Regions from separate parts of the Paenibacillus sp. NPDC057886 genome, predicted to be linked through region 2. Evidence: predicted binding sites of a transcription regulator. Region 2 holds the regulator's gene; each other region holds the start of a gene.
The links. The regulator NrdR, encoded in region 2, represses ribonucleotide reductase genes. The targets are predictions, from matches to a motif close to AACACNATATATNGTGTT.
Positions count from the first base shown of each region.

Region 1: the regulator NrdR is predicted to act here: its motif matches at 3,898-3,915, upstream of ACFVQB_RS08390 (anaerobic ribonucleoside triphosphate reductase).
Region 3: the regulator NrdR is predicted to act here: its motif matches at 5,625-5,642, upstream of nrdI (class Ib ribonucleoside-diphosphate reductase assembly flavoprotein NrdI).

Region 1 is NZ_JBHVMZ010000002.1:279,492-287,082, reverse strand. Features, by position in the region: gene metE (5-methyltetrahydropteroyltriglutamate--homocysteine S-methyltransferase) at 1-683, opposite strand, end outside; cobalamin riboswitch at 904-1,104, opposite strand; gene nrdG (anaerobic ribonucleoside-triphosphate reductase activating protein) at 1,373-1,882, opposite strand; gene ACFVQB_RS08390 (anaerobic ribonucleoside triphosphate reductase) at 1,879-3,840, opposite strand; gene ACFVQB_RS08385 (hybrid sensor histidine kinase/response regulator) at 4,215-5,852, shown strand; gene ACFVQB_RS08380 (LacI family DNA-binding transcriptional regulator) at 5,901-6,914, opposite strand; gene ACFVQB_RS08375 (cellulase family glycosylhydrolase) at 7,217-7,591, shown strand, end outside.
Region 2 is NZ_JBHVMZ010000001.1:92,588-100,178, reverse strand. Features, by position in the region: gene ACFVQB_RS00475 (IPT/TIG domain-containing protein) at 1-560, opposite strand, end outside; partial or broken gene ACFVQB_RS00470 (transposase) at 771-920, opposite strand; gene ACFVQB_RS00465 (transposase) at 1,013-1,195, opposite strand; gene ACFVQB_RS00460 (winged helix-turn-helix domain-containing protein) at 1,324-1,464, opposite strand; tRNA gene ACFVQB_RS00455 (tRNA-Ala) at 1,781-1,856, opposite strand; gene nrdR (transcriptional regulator NrdR) at 2,039-2,506, opposite strand; gene ACFVQB_RS00445 (alpha/beta-type small acid-soluble spore protein) at 2,621-2,842, shown strand; gene ACFVQB_RS00440 (lytic transglycosylase domain-containing protein) at 2,950-3,513, opposite strand; gene coaE (dephospho-CoA kinase) at 3,510-4,106, opposite strand; gene ACFVQB_RS00430 (manganese efflux pump) at 4,116-4,889, opposite strand; gene mutM (DNA-formamidopyrimidine glycosylase) at 5,044-5,874, opposite strand; gene polA (DNA polymerase I) at 5,991-7,591, opposite strand, start outside.
Region 3 is NZ_JBHVMZ010000005.1:1,681-9,271, reverse strand. Features, by position in the region: gene ccmA (heme ABC exporter ATP-binding protein CcmA) at 1-40, opposite strand, end outside; gene ACFVQB_RS17330 (ABC transporter permease) at 33-854, opposite strand; gene ACFVQB_RS17325 (nitrous oxide reductase accessory protein NosL) at 881-1,456, opposite strand; gene ACFVQB_RS17320 (right-handed parallel beta-helix repeat-containing protein) at 1,453-2,811, opposite strand; gene ACFVQB_RS17315 (response regulator) at 2,998-3,651, opposite strand; gene ACFVQB_RS17310 (sensor histidine kinase) at 3,648-4,493, opposite strand; gene ACFVQB_RS17305 (response regulator transcription factor) at 4,522-5,250, opposite strand; gene nrdI (class Ib ribonucleoside-diphosphate reductase assembly flavoprotein NrdI) at 5,683-6,042, shown strand; gene nrdE (class 1b ribonucleoside-diphosphate reductase subunit alpha) at 6,029-7,591, shown strand, end outside.

The DNA of each region.
Region 1 (7,591 bases), on a different contig from region 2:
AAGGCTTCATCTTCGGAAGAGACCGCCAGCGTCAGAGCAGGCTCATCGATCTGTACCCACTGTACGCCTTCTGCTTGTAGTTCGGACAGAAGCTGGCCGTATACTGGAACGAGGCGTGTGACGATCTCTGCGAAGCGCTCCGCGTCATAGCCTTTGGCGAACCGTACATACGAGTACGGGCCGACAACGACCGGTTTACCTTCCAGCCCAAGCTCCTGCTTCGCTTCGCGATAGGCGGCAAGGGGTTTATTTTCAAGCAATGCAAATGCAGTGTCATTATGAATCTCAGGTACGATGTAGTGATAGTTGGTGTTCAGCCACTTGGTCATCTCACAGGCGGTTGCCTGATCATTACCCCGGGCCATGGCGTAGTAGGTAGATACGGATACCGGTCCGCCTGAATGGTTAAAACGCTCAGGAACGACGCCAAACATCGCGGATACGTCAAGAATATGATCATAGTAGGAGAAGTCGCCCACAGGAATCAGATCGAGCTGCTGTGCCTGCTGTTTCTTCAGATCCTGCAACCGAAGCGTGGTTAGCTCCTGATGAAGCGTGGATTCATCGATTCGACCGGCCCAGAAGGACTCCAGTGCTTTTTTCCATTCGCGTCCCGCACCGATGCGGGGGTAACCGAGGTTGCCTGTCAGTACTTGTGCCTGTTGTTGCTGTGATTGCGACATGTAAAATTCCTCCTCATTTATAATAAATAAACTCATCAAGTTGAAGCTATTGTGGTGTGTTTCATTTGAAAGCATCAAAAAAAGGCATTCTTTCCGATTCCATACCCCGAGAAACAGGCATCAAGATTGACGACTGTGCACAAAGATAGAATGGGAAAGAACACCTGCTATAAGTAGTTGTAGCGGTTGCTCTAACACCTCCCTATCTTCCGTAGGTCATGCGATGCTGTCGAAACAGGCAGGTCTCCTGGCTTACGGATCATGGTCTTGTACATGTCCTTCCCGGTGGATACACCAGTGGATTGCTTATGTACAGACTCCCCGTTTACAGTGGCGGGACCGCGACGGACTTACACCGTGCTTCCCTTTTAAGCCTGACCACGCGTTTAGCGCGGTCGGCACCTGTTTCCGTGTGCAGAAATGTGCGTACACATCTCCGGCTATGAAATTGGTGACCAAGCATATAGGATAGATTGTATAATGATGCAATCGTCGTATACTTGCTCTTATGCTACCAATCATAGACGATAACCTACGGGCTTGCAACATATAACATTAATCCGATCGGAAATAAAATAGAACCCTATGAAACCTTGGTTTATTGCCAGATTGAATTCTTAAAAAAACTCCTTAAAATGAACCCAATCATCGCCCACGCTAATGCTTGATTCAACCCAATAAAAAAACCGTTACCATGCATCTAACTGCATGGTAACGATTGTCTGGCCAGCCATCGTTGCACCCACATCGATGATGCGCTGATTACGACTGCCGCGAAAAGGAAGAGACACATCACGCTCAGCTGCGATATAAGGCCCATCGATAATGACGTCGCATAGCCGGGATAACTCCGCCCGTGACGGGTCTGTAATCAGCTCTTCATATACAAACCCCGTGTAGGCCCATACGGTCAGATTAGGCCGAGCGGTCCGAAGCTGCCGAACCCAGGAGGTGCACTCTGCGGCAGAGAAAAAAGGATCACCCCCGCATAAGGTAACCCCTTCCAGCAAGGGGTGCGAAGTCACTTCATGTAAAATCTGCTGCTGCCGCTCCGCCGTGAAAGGTTCACCTGCCCGGAAGCTCCACGAATCGGGACTGAAACAGCCCGGACAGGCATGTCGGCATCCGCTGATGAACAACACAGCACGCAGGCCCGTACCTTCATTCACTGATTCCGGGATATAACCATACAGATTCACCGATGCTTCACCCGGTCTCGCACTTCGGCCTGCTTCGCCGTATTGAAGCGTACTTTATAGTCACCGGTCAGATATCCCGTCACCCGGCGCAGTCGCTGGAAATGCACGTGGTTTTCATGAGCTTCACATCCAGGACATACATCTCCGATGACGCCCTCATAGCCACAGGAAGGACAGCGATCAATCGGATGATTAATGGAGAAATACCCGATGTCCTGGGCCAGCGCGTATTGCACGATTCGTTGGAAAGCTGCGGTATTGGCCCTTACATTCCCGTCGAGTTCGACATAAGAGATCGCCCCGGCATTACATAATGAGTGGAAGGGAGCTTCCAATTCAATCTTACGATAGGCAGGAAGGGTATGATAGACCGGGATGTGAAATGAATTGGTGTAGTATTCCCGGTCATTGACCCCAACGATGCTGCCGTATCGCTCACGATCAATCTTGGTGAATTTGCCGGATAGACCCTCGGCGGGCGTAGCAAATAAAGTGATATTCAGGTTATGCTGCTCACTCATCCGGTCACAGAACTCTCTCATCGTACGAATAACATTTAGAGCTTCACGATGTACATGGAGGTCTTGTCCATGGTGACGGCCATATAGAGCGGTCATACATTCAGCAAGCCCGATAAAACCAAGGGATAACGTACCATGCTTCAACAGGTCGGCTACCGGTTCATTCGGAGCCAATTGTTCACCACCTTCCCACACTCCTTCCCGCATCATGAAGTCCGATGCTTTGGCAGGCTGGTTCATCTGAATTCGATACCGGTGCAGCAGTCCATCCGTAGCATTGTGCATGACGGATTCCAATGCCGTATAGAAGCCCGCCCGGTCAGCGATGGCTCTTGTTCCCTGGCAGATCCCATATCGAATGCCGAGCTTGACCAGATTGATGGTATTAAAGGACAGGTTCCCTTTGCCGCTCTGACGATTGCGTCCGAAGCGATCAGCCAGTGTGCGTGTCCGGCATCCCATCGTCGCAATGATCGTATCGGGATCTTCCGGTTGATAATAGGGCAGGTTGAAGGAAGCATCCACATTGACAAAATTCGGATACATGCGCCGTGAGGAACAGGTCACAGCGAGCCGGAACAGATCGTAATTCGGATCTCCCTCAGATTGGTTAATTCCTTGCTTGCACTGGAAAATATGCTGTGGAAACACGGGAGTTTCCCCGTTACCGAGTCCACGAATGGTCGCTTCCAGCAACGACCGGGACACGAGCCGACCTTCGGCTGAAGTACACAGTCCGTAGTTCAGTGAAGTGAAAGGAATCTGTCCGCCAGCACGGCTGCTCATGGTGTTCAGGTTATGAATCAGGGACTCCGCAGCCTGTTCAGTCTCCAGTTCCGTTTCTTCACAGGCAAAGGCAAAGGTTCGAGGACACTTCTCCTTTGCTTCATCGCTATCCAGATGCAGCTGCTCATCGTCAATTCGGTCATTCTCCCCAAACAGCCGTTGTCCCTTCCGATAATGCTTACGGAACGAACGCTTCACATAAGGAGCGAGATCCCAGTCGATTTTATTGGCGGATACGCCGCCGTACTGGCTGTTCTGCTGGGATTGAAAAATAATGGCGACGAGTGCCATGGCAGACATGATCGTCTGTGGTGTACGAACCGAACCGTTGCCGGTGTTGAATCCGGAAGCCAGCAGCCGGTCAAACGGGATAAAGATACAGTTGGTCGTTCCAAGAGCATATTGATCCAGATCGTGTACATACAGATCTCCGTTCTCCACAGATACAGCGAGCTCGTGAGGCAGCACATGACGCAGAGCATGCCATTTGGCGGTCTCCGAACCGAGCCTGCTCATCTTGCCGCTGAACGAGTCTCCGTTCAGATTGGCATTCTCCCTCAGCGTATCTCCGTCTTCAGCACCAATAATTCGTCTTCCCAGGTCAGATAGCAGATCGGATGCCGGTGGAGAGGCATACTCAAGCATGTTCATATCGGTTCCTCCTAAATAATGAAATTGAAATTGTATAGGGATAATGTCCAATCATTGAACACTACATGTAGAGTTTCTTTATCCATTTATAAACTATATATTGTTATTTGGGTGTGATAATGATCACATGTGAGAGGTTGATCGACTGTCGTGATTTATAGCCCTGAATGATAAAGGTTTTCAAAGCTGGAGGGTAAGCGTATAATTTCTATTTACCATGCAAGTACAGTTGACGATGCTTGAAACAAGGATAGAAAACCTTATATATGTATAGGTTGTGACAGCTGTTTCGGAACTTTTGAACCCTCGTTAATCGATTGAATCATACTGTGGAATACGGATTTGAAATGCAGCTAAGACAAGAGGGGTGAGTCATGGGAACGGTAAGCATTACAAGGGGCTTCTATGAAAATATACAGGAAGCCGCGTCCCATATTGTAGACGTATTAAGCGGAATCTTAAAGGTGAACACCATCTTCGTTGCTACGAATGATGGCGTGACCAATGTTATTATGGAGGCTTTTAACCGCGAGGAAGAGTTGATTGCCAAAGGTAGTGAACTTCCATTTGAAGCGTCATATTGCAGCCTGGTATTAAGAGATAAGGGCAGCAGTCTGATCATCACGGATACATGTGAACATCCCCTTACGAAATCCATGGACGTAACAAGCGGACTGGGCAATCGTTTCTTTGTGGGGATTCCCATTATGCGGAGGTCCGGGGAAACGTTCGGCACAATCTGTCTGATGGATGATCCTGATTATGTGATCAGTGAAACGGATATGAAAACACTGCAAGCGATGGCCGTTTTTCTCGGGTATGTCGTGGATCTGGAAGATACGCTGCAAGTTCAGGAACAGAAGCTGAGTGATTCGGAGCAACTGCAAGAGCAATTGCAGGCAGAGAAGGAACGTGCGGAGTCTGAGGCGATGACCAAAACGCAGATGCTGTCGCTGATGAGCCACGAGATTCGTAATCCCCTGAACGGCATTCTGGGATTAACGGACCTGATGCGCACACCGGATATGTCGGACGAGCAGACAGAATATGTGAATATGATTGAAACCAGCGGTAACATTCTGCTCTCCCTGCTGAATAACATGATGAGTTTTAACGTCAATGACGCAGGCCGAACGGTCGTACACGATGATCCATTTGATCTGGTAGCCACGATTGAGAATACCGTTTATCTCTATGCTGGACTGGCGCTGAGCAAGAACATTGAGCTGGGATTGAACCTTGATCTGAATGTGTCCCAGGTTTTCGTTGGGGATGAAATTAAGATCGGACAACTATTGGCCCATGTCATTCAGTATGCTCTAGATTCAACACGGACAGGCTCGGTATTGGTTACGGCAACTGTAGTTGGTGGAGATGCAGAGGAAGCGGGTACGCTTCAACTCCATGTGAAGTACACCGGACGCATGTTGTCATCGGACAATAAGCGTAGATCATTTAACAATTTGGACGGAAATATTAGTACACAGAAGCTGGTGGGAACCAATCTCGGTTTGGCGGTTAGCCAGAACCTTGCCATCCTTATGAACGGCCGTATTCAGGTGCATGGCATGGGGGACAGGGAGACTGAATTTGAGATCAGGCTGCCGCTCCGCAGACATTGGGAACTGCCTCAGCTTGCCAGTATTCAGCATCGACTGAAGGGCAAAAAGGTGCTGCTTGCCAAGGACCCTGACATTCTGCAAGGGGCCTCTTCACTGATGCGCAGATGGGAGATGGATGTGCATATGACCTCGGTTACGACCGAAGCGTACGACTGGATTCAGGAGGGCTTTAAGCCTGATGTGGCCGTTGTGGATATGGGACTGCTGGAGGGTGGTGCTGTGGATTTTGTACACAAGCTGAAACGTCTGGTTACAGATTCACCGGTCATTGTTCTGATTCCGTATGGCATGCATATCGATCCGCATGAAGCGGAAGTCTTCGATGCGGTCCTGACCAAGCCGGTGAAGCAGGCTGATTTGCTGAATGCGTTAAGCATCATTGTGCATTAAGAACATGAGAAAATATATTAAATTAGGCGCACCTGTCACGGGTGCGCTTTATGTTGTTATTTTGAAAGAAGAGGATCCTCGAACAAGCAGCTCCGAGTCGACTTTAAATACACGTTTGTCCTGAAACTCATTCGTATTCATCGTGTCAATCATCTTCTCCATAAGAATGGCCCCCATCGTATACTTGGGCTGGTTCACCGAACTTAGCGTAGGATGGATGTATTTGCTGATTCTATTGTTGTCCACACCTACGATAGCCAATTGCTCGGGGATGCGTATCCCGTATTCCGTACATGCTTTGTACACGCCTAGCGCCATTTCATCATTAGCCGCATACACAGCGGTGAAGGACAAGCCTTTGTTAAACAGTCTTTTAATGGCCTCGTACCCGCCTTCCTCGTTGAAGTTCCCATTCTCAATCAGCTCGGGACGGAACGGAATCTGATGTTTGCGCAGGGCCTTCAAATAGCCTTCAAGCCGTTCATAGCTATCTATCGCTTCAGGATAACCGTTTAAGAAAACGATATTTCGATGTCCGGCCTCAACTAGATGCTGAACAACCTCCTGGGAGAATTTCACGTTGTCCGTGTATATACACGGGATCTGATCATGTTCGATATATTTGCCAACGATGCCAATGCGATACCCCTTATCTGCAAGCTGGAATAATTCCTCATCCGCCAGCATGGGAGTGATAATGATGACACCATCAATGGTCCGATCCAGCAGCAAATTGAGATAATCGACTTCTCGCTCTTTCAGGTTATGGGCATCACATATAATGACCTTGTAATGGCGGGCGTAGGCGATGTTCTCAATGCCTTTGATAATTTCCGCATAATAGGAGTTGTTGATATCCGGAACGATGACGCCAATGGTCATGGTTCTCTGTGAACGAAGGTTCTTGGCTGCTGCGTTGGGATGATACCCCAATTGCTCGATGGCGCGCATCACCTTATCTTTGGTCTTGGTGCTAACTTTGCTGTGCTGATTAATGACCCGCGATACGGTTGCCGGGGACACGCCTGCAATGGCAGCTACATCAATGATTTTGACATCCATATTCTTCACAACTCCAAATAAGTGATTGACAATTAATTCAAATTCATTATAATTCCAATTGAAAACGATTACAAGTTATAACCGATTGAAACAATAATTGGGGATAGTGGAGGAATAAAGGGCTTAATATTGAATAAAATGTAATCGATTTCATTACCCTTCAGTTGTGATAATAGCGGAGCCATCCATGGATCTTACCCTCGTATACCCGCTGTTTCTATAGCATTACCGTTACCCGTCGTGCGTGCTGCATCCTGGTTCAGTCATACCTCAAGATATGACCATTTAAGGGAGGCGTCAACATGTTGAAGAAGAGCACTATCATGCTATTGTGCAGCTGTCTGCTGCTGGGACTGCTGGCTTCGGCCGTAGGTTCACCGAAGGCCAGCGCGGCTTTTGGATCAGGTGATTTCCTGAAGGCTAATGGGACGGTTGTTCGTAAAAATTCGGGTACAGGCAACGTGGTAAATCTGCGGGGAACAAATTTGGGTGGCTGGCTGTTGCAGGAAGAATGGATGACGCCATCCGGGGCGGTAGATGAGTACACGCTGCGTCGCACGTTGACGAATCGTTTTGGAGAATCGGGTGCACAGAGCCTGATCAATGGATATCAGGACAACTGGATTCAGGCTGGCGATCTGGAAAACATCAAGAACTGGGGCATGAATGTTGTGCGT
Region 2 (7,591 bases):
ACGGTATATCTAAATTGCAACGCGCTTGTCCCCGAACCGCCTGCATAGGTCGCATATACAGTCGTTGCTCCTACGACTATCGAGATTGTTGGAATGCCCGTTACGACCACGATCTCGTCCATGTTCACTGTAAAACTCAAGTCCTCTCCTACACCATAAGTGCCATTGCTAGGAATATATACACTTGTAACGGAAGGCATAACTGTGTCGACATAGTAATTGTTAGATACGGTGGTTCCACTCCCCACATTGCCTGCGGCAATTACACCTGAATGATTGAGCGAAATATGGAAGGGGCCGCTGCGATTGCTTAGAGGCGGCGTGAGAGTTGCGGTATAGGTGATATTGTCAGAAGTTGTTAATTCACTAAGAATGCCGCTACCTGTTGTCAAATCAGCAAGGTCAAACCCAGTCACCGCTTCTGAAAAGGTAATCGTTACCAATGACGTTTCTCCGGAAGTCAGAAGTTCGTCAGCTACAACAATGGTGGCTGTTGGAGTGGCGGCAAACGCCTTGTCAAATAAGTACAATGGCAGCAAACTTAAAATGATTACACCCATAAATAACTTTCTTATTATTCTTGTTTTATACATATCCTGTTACCCACTCTCTAAGTTAGGATTCACCGCGATATTCCAACCCGAATAGAACGTTCCGAACAAATTTTACACAAAAAAAGCTCAACTCCGTCGAACTTATATAAGATGAACTGAAGATTCTAATATTCAAGTTAGAAGCCGATCAATGACTCTGGTTGACGATAAATTAATTTATTTCATGAAACAGTGACATTTTTTCGAATTTGATAGAATTTGCTGAAAAAAAACATGGTTAACGACGTACTGCTTAAGCCGTTTCCATAGTCCCTCAACAGAGTTCAGTTGCGGACTATATTTCGGCAGAAAAACGAGCTTTAATCGTTCCTGCTTTTGGAGAAAAGGTAGTGTAACTGCTTTGAGTGATGGATATGAGCGTTATCGATCACCATGACCAGTTCATCTGTCGGGTACTCTTACAGCACACGTTCGAGGAACCTTTTAAACGCAGCGGTGTCACACTCTTCAACCTCCTGATGTGTAACACGTCCCATTTCGTAGTTAACAACAGCAAGCAACTTAGCCCCTTCATGGCGGCTGTATGTTGGGATCTTTCGTTGTTGCCCCTTGAGAAACCAGTTGTATTGCAGCGCAGACATGCACGAATCATCGACTCGTTTTTAAATAGTAAGTGATCTGTTTTTCTTTGCATGACCTGCTCTTTCAGTGCTGGGAGCGTGATCTCACGAAATGCTCTTTGCTCAGCCGGGTTTGGGTGGGCAAGTATTTATGTATCTTTGGTGTAGATAAGTCCAAGCAGTGTAAGTAACTTAGATAAACCTTTTTCTGTTAACGACTGGCCAAACTGTCGCTTGATCCAAGCGGTCAAGATAGCTAGCGTCCAGGTATGCCGAGTTTCGAAACCCACATCGACTGGTTTCTTGCTGACAATCGTCTCGGCGATTATAGTTCTTGAATTTTGTTGTTATTGTCTATACCCTCCTTCGGTTGACTTTCTTTTTCTTTATCAGTATTGGCGAGGTACAGCACTTTGTAGAAACTATGAGTTCAAATTATGTAGCAAGAAAATGCTCGTCCAGTTATTTGCTATTATATAACATTATGAGTTCTCGTTCAGTAAATTATCGAACGTTCTTGCGAAACGCACTTTCTTCGTTCTATCAGCGTATGTTCATACAAAAACAAAAAACGCAGTTCCAAGGAACTGCGCGCATTTACTATTTTGGTGGAGCCTAGGGGGATCGAACCCCTGACCTCATCGCTGCCAGCGATGCGCTCTCCCAGCTGAGCTAAGGCCCCAAATTATGAATCTAACATGTTGTCCAAACTCTGCAATGTTCCGCAGGCGACTCCTATATCATATAAAATACAGCTTTTGCTGTCAATATTTTTTTTACAAACCAAAATAATTGGAGAAGAACAACCTTTTACCTGGAACACATGACCGTAACCCCAGAATGCTCTTCTCCTTTCCTGCTTCATTACTCCTCGATGTCTTCTTTGGACAAAAGAGATTTTAATTCTTTCATGAACATATTGATGTCTTTGAATTGACGATAAACCGAAGCAAAGCGTACATAGGCTACTTCATCAACGGGAAACAGCTGCTCCATCAGCAGCTCGCCAATCTGGCGACTCTCGACTTCAGCATCAGCTGTATTCCGCAGGGCCTTTTCTGTCTCGGATACCATCATCTCCAGCGTCTCTACAGAAACCGGACGCTTCTCACAAGCACGAATCAGGCCACGGAGAATCTTGTCCCGGCTAAATTCCTCGCGACTACCATCTTTTTTGATGACGATTAGCGGCGTTTCTTCCACCATTTCAAAAGTTGTAAATCGACGGCTACATTGCTCACACTCACGACGACGGCGAATCGATTTCGATTCATTGGCCGGCCTTGAATCAAGCACCTTTGTGCCCAGATAGGCGCAGTAAGGACATTTCAAATCAGATCACTTCCCATGTTTTACTTTTTACCATAAATTGCCTAATTCATTTAGTTATGAAAATCGTATTGAGGGCACATAATACTTTTACCAACCGCGAGGAGGTGAACAGCAATGGCCCAAAGCAATGGCAACTCCAACAACCTGGTGGTAACTAAAGCTTCCGCAGCTCTCGAACAACTGAAATATGAAGTTGCTCAAGAACTCGGAATCAGCATCCCACAAGACGGATACCAAGGTAACATGACTTCTTACGAGAACGGTTCGATCGGTGGATACATCACGAAGCGTCTGGTAACAATTGCAGAACAGCAATTGGCAGGTCAATACCAATAATATCTGCATCGTAATACGGTACACAGAGGAGCATGGAGCGGCCGGTGAATAACCGGTCTGCTCGGTGCTTCTACTTATTTTAGACCATGAATCCAGAGTGTCTTATTTTAGAACGTATTATAGATCTTTACATATTGATTATAATAATAAATAACGCGTTGTACATAGTGCCGGGTTTCACCAAACGGAATATCTTTGACAGTTTCGAAAGAACCGTCCCATACGCCATCTCTTAGCCATGAGTTCACTTTGCCAGGACCTGCATTGTAAGCAGCAATCATAGCCGCTTCATTCCCATCAAATTGATCTGACAGATTACGTAGATACCAGGTACCCAACTGGATATTCCTTTCAGGCTCGTGCTTCAATTCTTCCAGTGAGGTGCCCGGTATTTTGGCTTGCTCCATAATCCAGTTCGCGGTGTCGGGCATCAGCTGCATTAACCCGATGGCACCTCTCTTGGATTCCTTGCTTGTCTTAAAATTGGTCTCCACCTTGATGATGGAAGCTATGAGAAACGGATCGACCTCATAACTCTGAGACTGGGCACGAATCTCTTCCTTATAATGAATCGGATAGAACCATGACATCCAATTGGTATTCAGGAACAGCACCAATACAAAAGACACAAACATCAACAACAATACCCGTTTCTTACGCAGCAATCTCATAATAGTCCCTTACGATGCAAAAATAAAATGATTTGCTGCTCCGTCTCTGACCACAAGCCGCTGTTATCAATAACCACGTCAGCACGCTGCTTCTTCTCTTCAATGTCCATCTGCACGTCTATACGGGCATCTGCCTGTTCCGCCGTCATTCCATCCCGGCTCATCAGTCGTTCCCGCTGTACAGACCTCGGGACGTATACCACCATCACTTCTTCGAAGCCATCCTCCAGCCCTGACTCGTACAACAACGGAATATCGGATATGACCAGCTTGTCCGGATGTTTATGTTCATATTCAGCAGCGCGCTCGCGCATCTCCTTGCGGATCGCAGGATGTGTAATAGCCTCCAGTGCCTTGCGCTCCTCTGGATTCTGAAACACAATACTGCCCAGCTTTTTCCGATCCAGTGTTCCGTCCTCATTCAATATGGCTTGTCCGAACCGCTGAACAGCCGCAGCCAAAACGGGATGCCCGGGCAGCATTACTTCCCGGGCAATAACATCTGCATCAATGAGCAACGCTCCCTTACTGGCGAGAAAGGTGGACACACTGCTTTTGCCTGTCGCGATCCCGCCGGTTAAGCCAATATTCATTGTTTCACCTCACAACAACTTCATTATTCCCATAAACATTAATAAAAGCGCAGGTAGCACAGATAATCTTCGCATCCAACGCAGAGCAGCAAAGCGTAATCCAACCTTCATGCCCAGTGACAGAAATGCCCCACTAAACAACGCAATAACTAATGCTGTCCACAAAGTCGGGAATCCCAATAATGCTGCCCCCAATCCTGCACCGAAAGCATCCAGAGAAAGAGCTATACCAAGCCACATCGCTTCTTGGACGGAAATACTTCCCGAGTTATCCATATCCGCCTTCGAAGGGCTACGCAGGATTTGTATAACCACACCCAGCTTCCGCAGCTCAAGTGTAAAGACCATTCGTTCCAAAGATCCTCCAGAAGCAGATGGCTCAAGCTCCAGCGCGAGCACCTGATTCCTGCCTTTCGACTGAGCTTCTTGTGAGGCTTGCGTACCACTGCGGATTGTTCCTGCTCCTGTTTCCTCACCCACTCCATTGTCCGTTTCCAGCTGCTCCTTGCCCCGTTTTCGAATGAGTTGCAGCAACGACCATGCGCCAATACCGATCAGAATAACCGCTCCGACAATCGAAGCCGCGTCCGGAGATACGACATGAGACAGAAGCACACCTACTTGCATGGATAATGCAATAACCATACCCGAACAGATGGAAATGACGACAATGGATAACAGCGGAATTTTAGTCCTCCGCAGCCCATATGTAATCCCGACTCCAAAACCATCTAAACTAAGCGCCAAAGCAAGCGCCAGTAATGAAATAAAATGATGCAGCACCCCGGATTCCTCCCCTGTGCGGAACTCGTTCCAACTGACGGTTGCCAGTATGGGTATACGCCCGCTTATTTCTGCCATATCAGTATATGGAGGGAGGAATCCAAGGGTGCTACAATTTGACGATTTCGTTCATGCTGCCAAACCCATCACCGATTTAGAGCAGCGGTTGACACTTCGGACAGTAATGCGTGCCCCTACCGCCTACTACGCTTTTCTCGATTAATGTGCCACAAGTTGCACAGGGTTCAGACTTGCGTCCATATATTTTTAACTGATGCTGGAACATTCCCATCTCGCCCTGTCCATTGACATAGGACTTAATGGAGGATCCGCCTGCATCCACCGCATTCTGCAGCGTAGCCACGATCGCTTCATGCAGCACGGTTAACTGGGCTTCTGTCAATGTCTTGGCAATGGTCTCCGGATGAATACCTGCGCGGAACAAAGCCTCGTCCACATAAATATTCCCGATGCCGACCACATATGCCTGATTTAACAACACGGCTTTGATTTTGGTCGTCCGTTTGCCAACAGCCTCACGGAATGCAGCTACGGTAAACGCAGGATCAAGCGGCTCCAGCCCCAGTTTTAACAAAGGCTTGGATACCAGTTCCTCTCCTGTATTGAAGAGATGCATTGTACCGAATTGACGGACATCCTTGTAACGTAATTCTGTACCATCGGTAAAGTGAAAGATGACATGGGTATGCTTCTCCACTTCCTCATGCTGTTGGTACACCCCGTACCGTCCTTCCATCCGCAGATGGGAGACAAGCACCAGCCCGTCCAGTAAAATACGCAAAAACTTGCCTCTGCGCTCCACACCGATTACGGTATGTCCCGCAAGTTCCATTGCAAATGCATCTATGTCGTCCGGCCGCTGAATAATCCGCGGCAAGCTAACGGTAACTGAGTCAATGGTCTTGCCAACAATAAGTTGATTCAATGTTCTTCTGACTGTTTCGACTTCCGGTAATTCCGGCATGATGTTCTCACCTCCCCTATATTATAACGGAAGATGGCGCTCAGCGGGACCCCTTCTTGTGTCGAAAACAGTTGAAAAATATTTTGTCAAATAACGGAAAACCCGCTTGGGATCTATTATTTAGCCTCGTACCAGTTTTCTCCGTAGCTGACTTCCGCTTTCAGCGGCACTGACAGCTCCAATGCTTTCTCCATCACCAAAGGAACCAGCTCTTTCATCAGTTCCAGCTCATCCGCAGGCACTTCGAATACAAGTTCATCGTGTACCTGTAGCAGCATGCGGCTCTTCAGCTTGCGTTCACGCAGTGCTTCATCCATCTGTACCATGGCAAGCTTGATGATATCTGCCGCAGTTCCCTGAATCGGTGTATTCATCGCTGTCCGTTCAGCAAAGGAACGCAAATTAAAGTTGCTTGCATTGATTTCTGGCAGATAACGACGGCGTTCCAGCAACGTTTTGACATAACCATCCTGACGGGCTTCCTTCACAATATCATCCATATATCGGCGCACACCCTGGAATACTTCAAAATATTGATCGATAAACTGCGCTGCTTCTTTACGCGTAATATTCAGGTTCTGAGACAAACCATAATCGCTGATCCCATATACGATACCGAAGTTAACCGCCTTAGCAGAACGACGCATGTCTCCATCCACCTCTTCTGGCTTCACACCAAACACATCGGAGGCCGTCTTCGTATGGATATCCATGTCCTGAACAAAAGCTTCCTTCAGCCGCTCATCATCTGAAATATGTGCGAGTACCCGCAGTTCAATCTGCGAATAGTCTGCTGCCAAAATGGACCATCCCGGTTCGGAAGTAACAAATACCTTCCTGATTTTACGACCTTCCTCCATCCGAATCGGAATGTTCTGCAAGTTCGGAAACTGGCTGCTCAGACGTCCGGTAGCCGCGATCGTCTGCCGGTAATACGTATGCACCTTGCCATCCTTATCTGAGATCTCTTTGAGCAGTCCTTCTACATATGTGGACTGCAACTTGGCAAGTTGACGATATTGCAGAATGTGCTTAACCACATCATTATATGGAGCCAGCTTCTCCAATACTTCGGCATCCGTAGAGTATCCTGTCTTTGTTTTCTTCACCACAGGCAGACCGAGTTTATCAAATAAAATCTCACCCAGTTGTTTCGGTGAATTCAGATTGAATTCCGTACCGGAAAGCTTGTAGATTTCCGCCATCAACCTGCTGATATTTTCTTCGAACTCACTGCCCAAAGCCTGCAAATCTGCCGTATTAGCCTTAATCCCCTGTTTCTCCATATCAGCAAGAATACGTGACAACGGCATCTCCAGTTCATGGAATAGCGCGTTCATCTCATTGCTCTCCAGCGCCTGCTCCTGAAGTGGAATAATGGCTGCTACCGCCGCCGCTTTCCGACACAGAAAGTCTCCGAGTATATCTGCCTCAGGCACCCTGTATTTTGCACCTTTTCCCATAACCGTATCATCCTCCACCAGGGAAGGAAGACCATACTTCGTGGTCAGGCCGCTGATCGTCTGATTTGATTCGGTTGGATCAAGCAAATAGGCAGCCAGCTGCACATCAAAGGATGCTCCTGCAAACTCAATGCCATGCGCATGCAGTGCCAGATCAACACGGTGCAGATCATAACCGCGCTTGGGTTGTTCTGCATTGCCCAGCCATTCTCGTACTGGTGCCGCCGCTTCCGACTGAAGCAGTTCGGGAGACA
Region 3 (7,591 bases), on a different contig from region 2:
ATTTACACAGTCCAACAATCTCTGCTTCCACGTTATCCATGGGAACGCCCCCTTTCCCAGATCCCGTAAACTGCCACGATCGAACATGCAATCCACAGCAGGCATATCCCCACAAAGATCCAGGTCCCGCTGGATGGCTGTACCCAATCTACCCACTGATAATATTCAGGTCCCAATATAGAGCCACCGCCAAGTTTGATCACAACAAACAAACGTACCAGCTCAGCCGGATTGATGAAGGTTAGAACGGTGAGTAAAGGTTTTACCCACTGATAAGGCATGAGACCCAATACAGAGATTAGAAGTGTAGGCCATCCGATTACAGCAAAAAACCAAACGGATACGGATATCGTTAACGCTTGCCACCGATTTTTGGATAACGAACCGATGAACAGTGCAATAGTCAGAAATAGCAACACCAGTCCGCAGGAGAATACCAGAAACAAAAGGTACGTCATAACATCTAAAGGGCTGCCCACCCATCCGCTAAGAAGTCCCATCAGGCCATATCCGAATGTAACTATCGTCATTAATACAACCGACAGACCCAGATATTTGCCAACAATAAAAGACATCGTGCCGATGGGGTATGTGGACAACAGCTGCCAGCTGCCCTCTTCCTTTTCAGAAGTCAACGAGAACGAGCCCAGAAAGAGGGTCATCAGCGGCAACAGATAAAGAATAAGATTTAACATGGAACCTGTCGTGCCAGAGTATCCTGCTACAAAATTCTGAGAATTAATGATCAACAAACTCAGGCTAAATACGCAGAAAAGAATCAAAAATGAATATGCCCAAGGGTTGCGAAATCCCATTTTCATCTCTCGTCGTACAACTTGTAACATATCTCCCATCATGCATCACCATCTTTATTGGTCATTTACTTATGGCCTGAATCTTCCGTTGATTCACTTTCCCCATGTGTTTCTTCATGCACGCCTTCACTCATTCCTTCTTCCGAATGCCCATGCTCACCCATCATATCCATCATCTCTGTGTTTTGTTTCCAGTCGTGGGAGGCGAGGTCTTCAGCGGTCATGATCGTTCCCACACCCTGCTCGGCAACAAATGCTTCGGCAGATGGTTTATCCTTGAAATTGAGGATGCCGTAAGCCATGGGTGTACGCAGTGAAGTATCATATACATAAGTGGCTTTGCTGTACTCAATCCATTCCTTGTCATTATAATCACGAACAAAATCCATCCCGATATTATCTGTTCCGTTCTCTTCTTTCCATTGGTGCATACAACCAATGTCATCAAATTTATAATTTTTACCGTCTTTCGTGGTAAGCTGCGTGGCATAGGCATCATCCTTCACCTGCATTTTGCAAATGGCACAGATGTCCACGTCTTCATTGATGGGCAATGCCTCATATTTTTTTCCGCAAGCTGTTAGTAACAGTACCCCAAAGAGAAGCACCATAACTGTTTTCCAATGTGTTTTCATTCTCATTTTCGTAATACCCCCATTTTGATCATAATAAAAGTGGCCATACCCAGCAGAATGCATCCGATGATCCAAACCCCAGTTGTCTCTTTAACCGCTTGTGTATCTGTATTCGTCGTCTGTGATTCCGCTTCCATACTCATTAACGGTGATCTGTCGCTTGTCCACTCTGCCTTGCCTTCCGTAAACAAGTTGCTCATAAAGATCATGCCTGGAGATTGAAAGAAAAGCTGGTAGGCTGAATTTCGGTTAACCACTTGCTCATAAAAAGGATTAATCCCATAGGATAGTTCACTGATTCCATCATTGTTCAGGTCAAGACCCTGAAAGGAATCCCAGTAATTTTCCTTCATCTCATTGTTCCGGCTGTCCATCGCTGAAGCTTCAATCACATTCGAAACAAATTGGTTTCTGGTAAACTGATTATCCTCTGCAAGAACGAGCTGAATTCCGATGAAATTCCGGAGCACCGCATTGCCGCGAATTTCATTTCCTGAGGATTCGGCAATGTTCATGCCGACTCGATTGCCTTCCACGACATTGTTATGAATCGAGGATTGCTGTACGTCATACAACAAAATCCCTTGTGAATGCACATTTTCGCTCTGTTTACGAAAGGAATTTCCCGATACAACCGTATTCTTGACACCCATCACCATGGCCCCGGTACTGTTGTTCTCCCCCAAATTGTCCACAACAGAAGAACCATCGATATACATACAATGAATGCCATACCTGGTATGTAACAGCGTGTTAGCCTTGACCGTAAGATTGCGACTGTTCTCCAGATAGATACCGTCCCGCATTCCCGTAATTTTGTTGTCTTCGATGTGTGTACGATGTGAATTGTACAGATCAATGCCATTCCCCTTTTGACCACTGGAAGCAGATTCCGGTCCAGCCCATGAAATGGTATTGCTATGTATGAGCCCATCGACGGAACCGCGCAGCACGATTCCGAAACTTTGACTCTGAATATCCAGGCCCGTGATCTCTACACGATCTCCTTCAACCTGAATCGCTGCAGTAGGTTCGTTGGTTAAGTGTCGAACCGTGAACCCCTGCAAAGTCACTCCATCTGAACGAATGGTGATCGTGGATTCAGCTTCCGTATTCAATACCGTTACGGATGAGTCCCCCCGAATGGATATATTCTTGTCTATACTTACGGGACCAGAATAAATACCAGGCTCAAGCACAAGCACTTCTCCGGGTCTAGAACCATCAATGATTGGCTGGAGTGGAATAGCGTCTTTGGTTTCAGGAGCAGCGTTTGCAGTGTCAAGCGGGTAAGAGAGCGGGATCGCCAGTATCCCTATAAGCAGCAACATGCCCAGGACAATCCGTCCGTTTAACATCATAACCTCCTTTATGAAGCACACTGCTCATAGTGTACATAAAAACAAATTTTTACCATATAGCTCAATCTGGCTATAGAGCTGGGAGTTTTGTGTCCAATTTGTGAGGTCATTGTGGTGAAAAGCAGAAAAAAGGACATCCACTTAACATAAAAACAGAAAGAACGCTCGGATAGTAAAAAAGGCTTATTACAGACGATTGTGGTCTGTAATAAGCCCTTGCTCCAGCGCATAACGTGTCAGTTGAACGCGATTTTGAACCTGCAGTTTTTGCAAAATATTTTTCAAATGATTCTTGACCGTATACTCTGAGATCGTATAATTTACAGCGATTTCTTTGTTGGTCCATCCTGCAGCCACGCCATACAGAATATCCTTTTCTCTTGTGGTTAGTGGAACGTCAGGTTCTTTTTTCTCCGTGAGGGAGACATCCTTCAGGATTTGGTAAGCCACCTCGCGGCTCAATGGGGCTTCTTCTGTAACGATGGAATGAAGATATTCCAGCCACATGGACGGTTCAAGGTTTTTGAGCAAGTAACCCTGAGCTCCCCGCTTCAACGCTTCCAGAAGGTGGAGTACATCATCCGAGACGGTAATCATGACAATTTTCACATAAGGAAAGGCTAATTTGATTCGTTGAGTTGCTTCAAGGCCATTCATAATCGGCATCTGAATGTCCATGAGAATTAGATCGGGAAGCCATTGTTCTGTATAATCAATCGCCTGTTGACCGTCCGACACAACGCCAATCACTTCGAAGCCGGGATCCATGGATAAAATTTCACATATGGCTTCTCTCGCATGAGCGTGATCGTCTACAACAAGTACGCGAGTATGGCTCATAACATCTCACCATCCTTTGTAAATTCGACAACAGTAAGCTGCTGCTCCCTTCGGAATTGCATGTTAAAGTTCAGTTCATGCATCCGCTCTCTCATGATTTTCAGCCCATATCGATCCTTTCGTTCAAAGGGATTCATCTCAAATCCTTTTCCATTATCTCGAATCGTAATATTCCAGCACTTCTTGTGCCCGTTTCCCTGAATCCATCCTTGGGAAGCAGATGCGTGCTTTTGAATATTAAAAAGAGCTTCCCGAATACAAGCGAGCAGTTCTACTTTCTCTTTCTCAGTAAATGCATCATCCGGGATGCTCCAATCCAGTTCGATTCGGACGGGGATATCTTTGGCAATTCTTCGAATTTGACCAAGTAGTGTGACCGATTCGTTCATAGCCAAGGCATAATTAGCGTTAGGATCATAACGTAAATCGGCAATGGCCTGACGCACATAACGGTTGACTTCATGAACCGTTTTTTTGATCGAATACACATCGTCCAACTGTTGATCCTGCTTGGCTTGTTCCTCTAAACGCCCCACTTTCACCGATAATAAAAAAAGGGATTGGGCGATTCCATCATGGAGCTCCTTGGCCATCTTTTCGCGAGATTCAAATGCGGCTTTGGCTTCACGCTCATGCTCCAGCTCTTTTTGAATTCGTTCCAACATGAGAAATAACCGAGTTAACAACGTTATACTCACTACATATACAATGACTGGCGTAAGCCAGTTGCCCAAATCCATTGATATATAGGGGAGTAGAAACTGATGTCGTACATATTCCCAGAGACCAACGGTTAAGGTGGGAATGAGCAAGATCATCCACTTGATTTGTTTATAAGACATATTCCCCTCCTGAACTTCAAGATAAGAATCAGTGAGGCAAACGAAGAATATAACCGAACCCCCACAGGGTTTGAATCAGATCCTCCCGATTCGGCACATGCTCGGATAGTTTGTCCCGCAACCGTTTCACATGGGTATCCACGGTTCGATAATCCAGATCTTCCTCATCCTCCACTTTCCAAACAATTCTCAGCAAATCCTGCCTGGAGAATGCGATTTCTGCGTGTGTCGCCAGATGATAAAGCAAATCAAATTCTTTGGGAGTCATATGAATCTCCTCATGTTCTACTGTGACTCTTCGGGAAGTAGGATTGATTAAAATAGAGGAGATCAACACCTCGCTTGCTGAATGGTCTTTTGGCGCAGGTTTAATTAATCCGTTATAACGAGCCATCATGGTTTTGATGCGCAGCACAACTTCCCTCGGACTGAACGGTTTCACGACAAAGTCATCCGCCCCGGCTTTGAAAGCTTCAAGCCGATTCCCCTCTTCTGACTTGGCTGTCAGAAACATGACGGGTATGCTTAAGTTGGTCCGTAGATATTGGCATATTTCAATCCCCTTAATATCGGGGAGAATCCAATCCAGAATGATCATGGCATACGAGTCATGATGAAGCTTGCTTAAGGCTTGCCAGCCCAGCGAAGCCTCCTCAACGATAAATTGTTCTTTCTCCAAATACATTCGAAGAAGTCCACGGACCCGTTTATCATCATCTACAATCAATATTCTATTTTGCTGCAGGGTCCCGTTCATGTCTTACCTCCAAATCTTTGATATTCGGGTCATTTTCTTAGTTTCTCTTTATAAAGCCTCCCAGTGAGTGAACTTGATGTAATCAGCATACCTTCAACGTACTCAAAAGGCATGACTCCATAGAGCCATGCCTTTAATAATCTATCTCTGAATTGTAGACAATGTATGAACGATTATGTTCAGGCTTATGTCTTGCCGGTGACAGCTTTCAATCATAATTCTTTCATGCACCAAATAACGTGTCTTTGAATATGGATATCTACTAAGCCACAAATTTTTGAAACCTAGTAATAGAGCCCATTCATCCGGTTTTTCACAAAATTGATACCGATAAGCATTTGACAAACCTATATATTGATATAAAATTAAGGAAGTAATCTATATATAGTGTTTGTTTTTGATCACCTTTCATTTGTCAAGGAGGAAATGATAGTGCTAATTGTGTATGATTCGATAACCGGGAACGTTAAGAGGTTTATTTCCAAGCTTCAACTGCCGGCTGTTCAGATTCAGAATCAAATGACGATTGATGAACCGTACGTACTTGTGACATATACAACAGGTTTTGGACAGATACCTGATAAGGTGTCTTCTTTTTTGCAAAAAAACTCTGCATACCTGATTGGCGTGGCCGCCAGCGGTAACCGTAACTGGGGTGAGCGTTTTGCCAAAAGTGCAGATTTGATATCTGCATCGTATAACGTTCCGGTTATTAGTAAATTTGAATTATCGGGTTCCAAGAGAGACGTGGAGTATTTTGAACAGGAGGTGAGCCGCATTGCGTCATATTGAATTAAATAACATGCTGCTAAAGCGCGACTCTGATGGCTTCTTCCAGTTACATAAGGATAAAGAGGCTGTAGAGGAGTTTATGAAAGAAATCAAAGATAAAAGTATGGCGTTTGCCAACATTGATGATCAAATCAATTTCATGATTGATCATGATTATTACGAGGATTTCTATGCTTTCTATACAACCGATGAAGTTAGAACGGTGTTTGAAATTACGCGCGGCTATCAATATCACTTTCCTTCCTATATGGCAGCGTCCAAGTTCTACACCGATTATGCGTTGAGAACATATGACCGAAAAACATACCTAGAGCAATATGCGGACCGAGTAGCAGCCGTAGCACTTCATTTGGGTCAAGGACACTTTGATACGGCTTGTTTGCTGTCTCGTTCTATGATGGAGCAGCGTCTTCAACCCGCAACCCCCACTTTTCTGAATGCGGGAAAAAGTCGGCGCGGTGAACTGGTTTCTTGCTTCCTGCTTGAAATGGATGATTCACTGAACTCCATAAACTATGTACTAAACACTTGTATGCAGTTATCGAAAATCGGTGGTGGAGTGGCTGTCAATCTCTCGAAGTTGCGTGCTCGTGGCGAAGTCATTAAAGGTGTTGAAGGTGCTGCTAAAGGCATTACACCTGTTCTCAAGCTGATGGAAGATGGCTTCTCCTACGCCGATCAGATGGGTCAACGTAAAGGTTCTGGCGCAGCATACTATAATATTTTCGGTTGGGACGTTATGGAACTACTGGATAGCAAAAAGATCAATGCGGACGAGAAAATCCGGCTGAAAACTCTCTCTATCGGACTTATTGTTCCCAATCGTTTTTATAAGCTGGCTCAAGATAATGAGCCCCTGTACCTCTTCGCACCTTATAGTGTCTATAAAGCGTATGGAACACACTTGGATGATATGGATCTGGATGTGATGTATGATACGTTGCTGGCTGACGATCGTGTGAAGAAGAAAAAATCGTTGAACGCGCGGGATATGCTGACCAAAATAGCGATGACTCAACTTGAATCCGGCTATCCCTACATCATTAATAAAACCAATGCCAATCAAGCACATGCCTTGAAAAACGTAGGACAAGTCAAAATGTCCAACCTCTGCACAGAGATCTTCCAACTTCAGGAGACTTCTGAAATTACAGACTATGGTCAACCGGATATTATCCGTAAAGATATCAGCTGTAACCTGGCCTCCCTCAATATTGTTAATGTTATGGAGAGTGGCAAGATCAAGGAATCCGTTCATGAGGGCATGATCGCACTGACCTCCGTCAGCGACATGACACATGTTGCCAATGCTCCCGGTGTGGCAAAAGCCAATTCCGAAATGCATTCCGTTGGCTTGGGTGCCATGAATCTGCACGGTTACTTAGCCAAAAACAGGATTGCTTATGAAAGCTCGGAAGCCAAAGATTTTGTACGCACCTTCTTTATGACCATGAATTATCATTCTCTGGAGAAAAGTATGGAGTTTGCAGAGCAAACGGGTCAACGGTTCTATGGATTTGAACAATCGGATTATGCGACCGGGGTATAT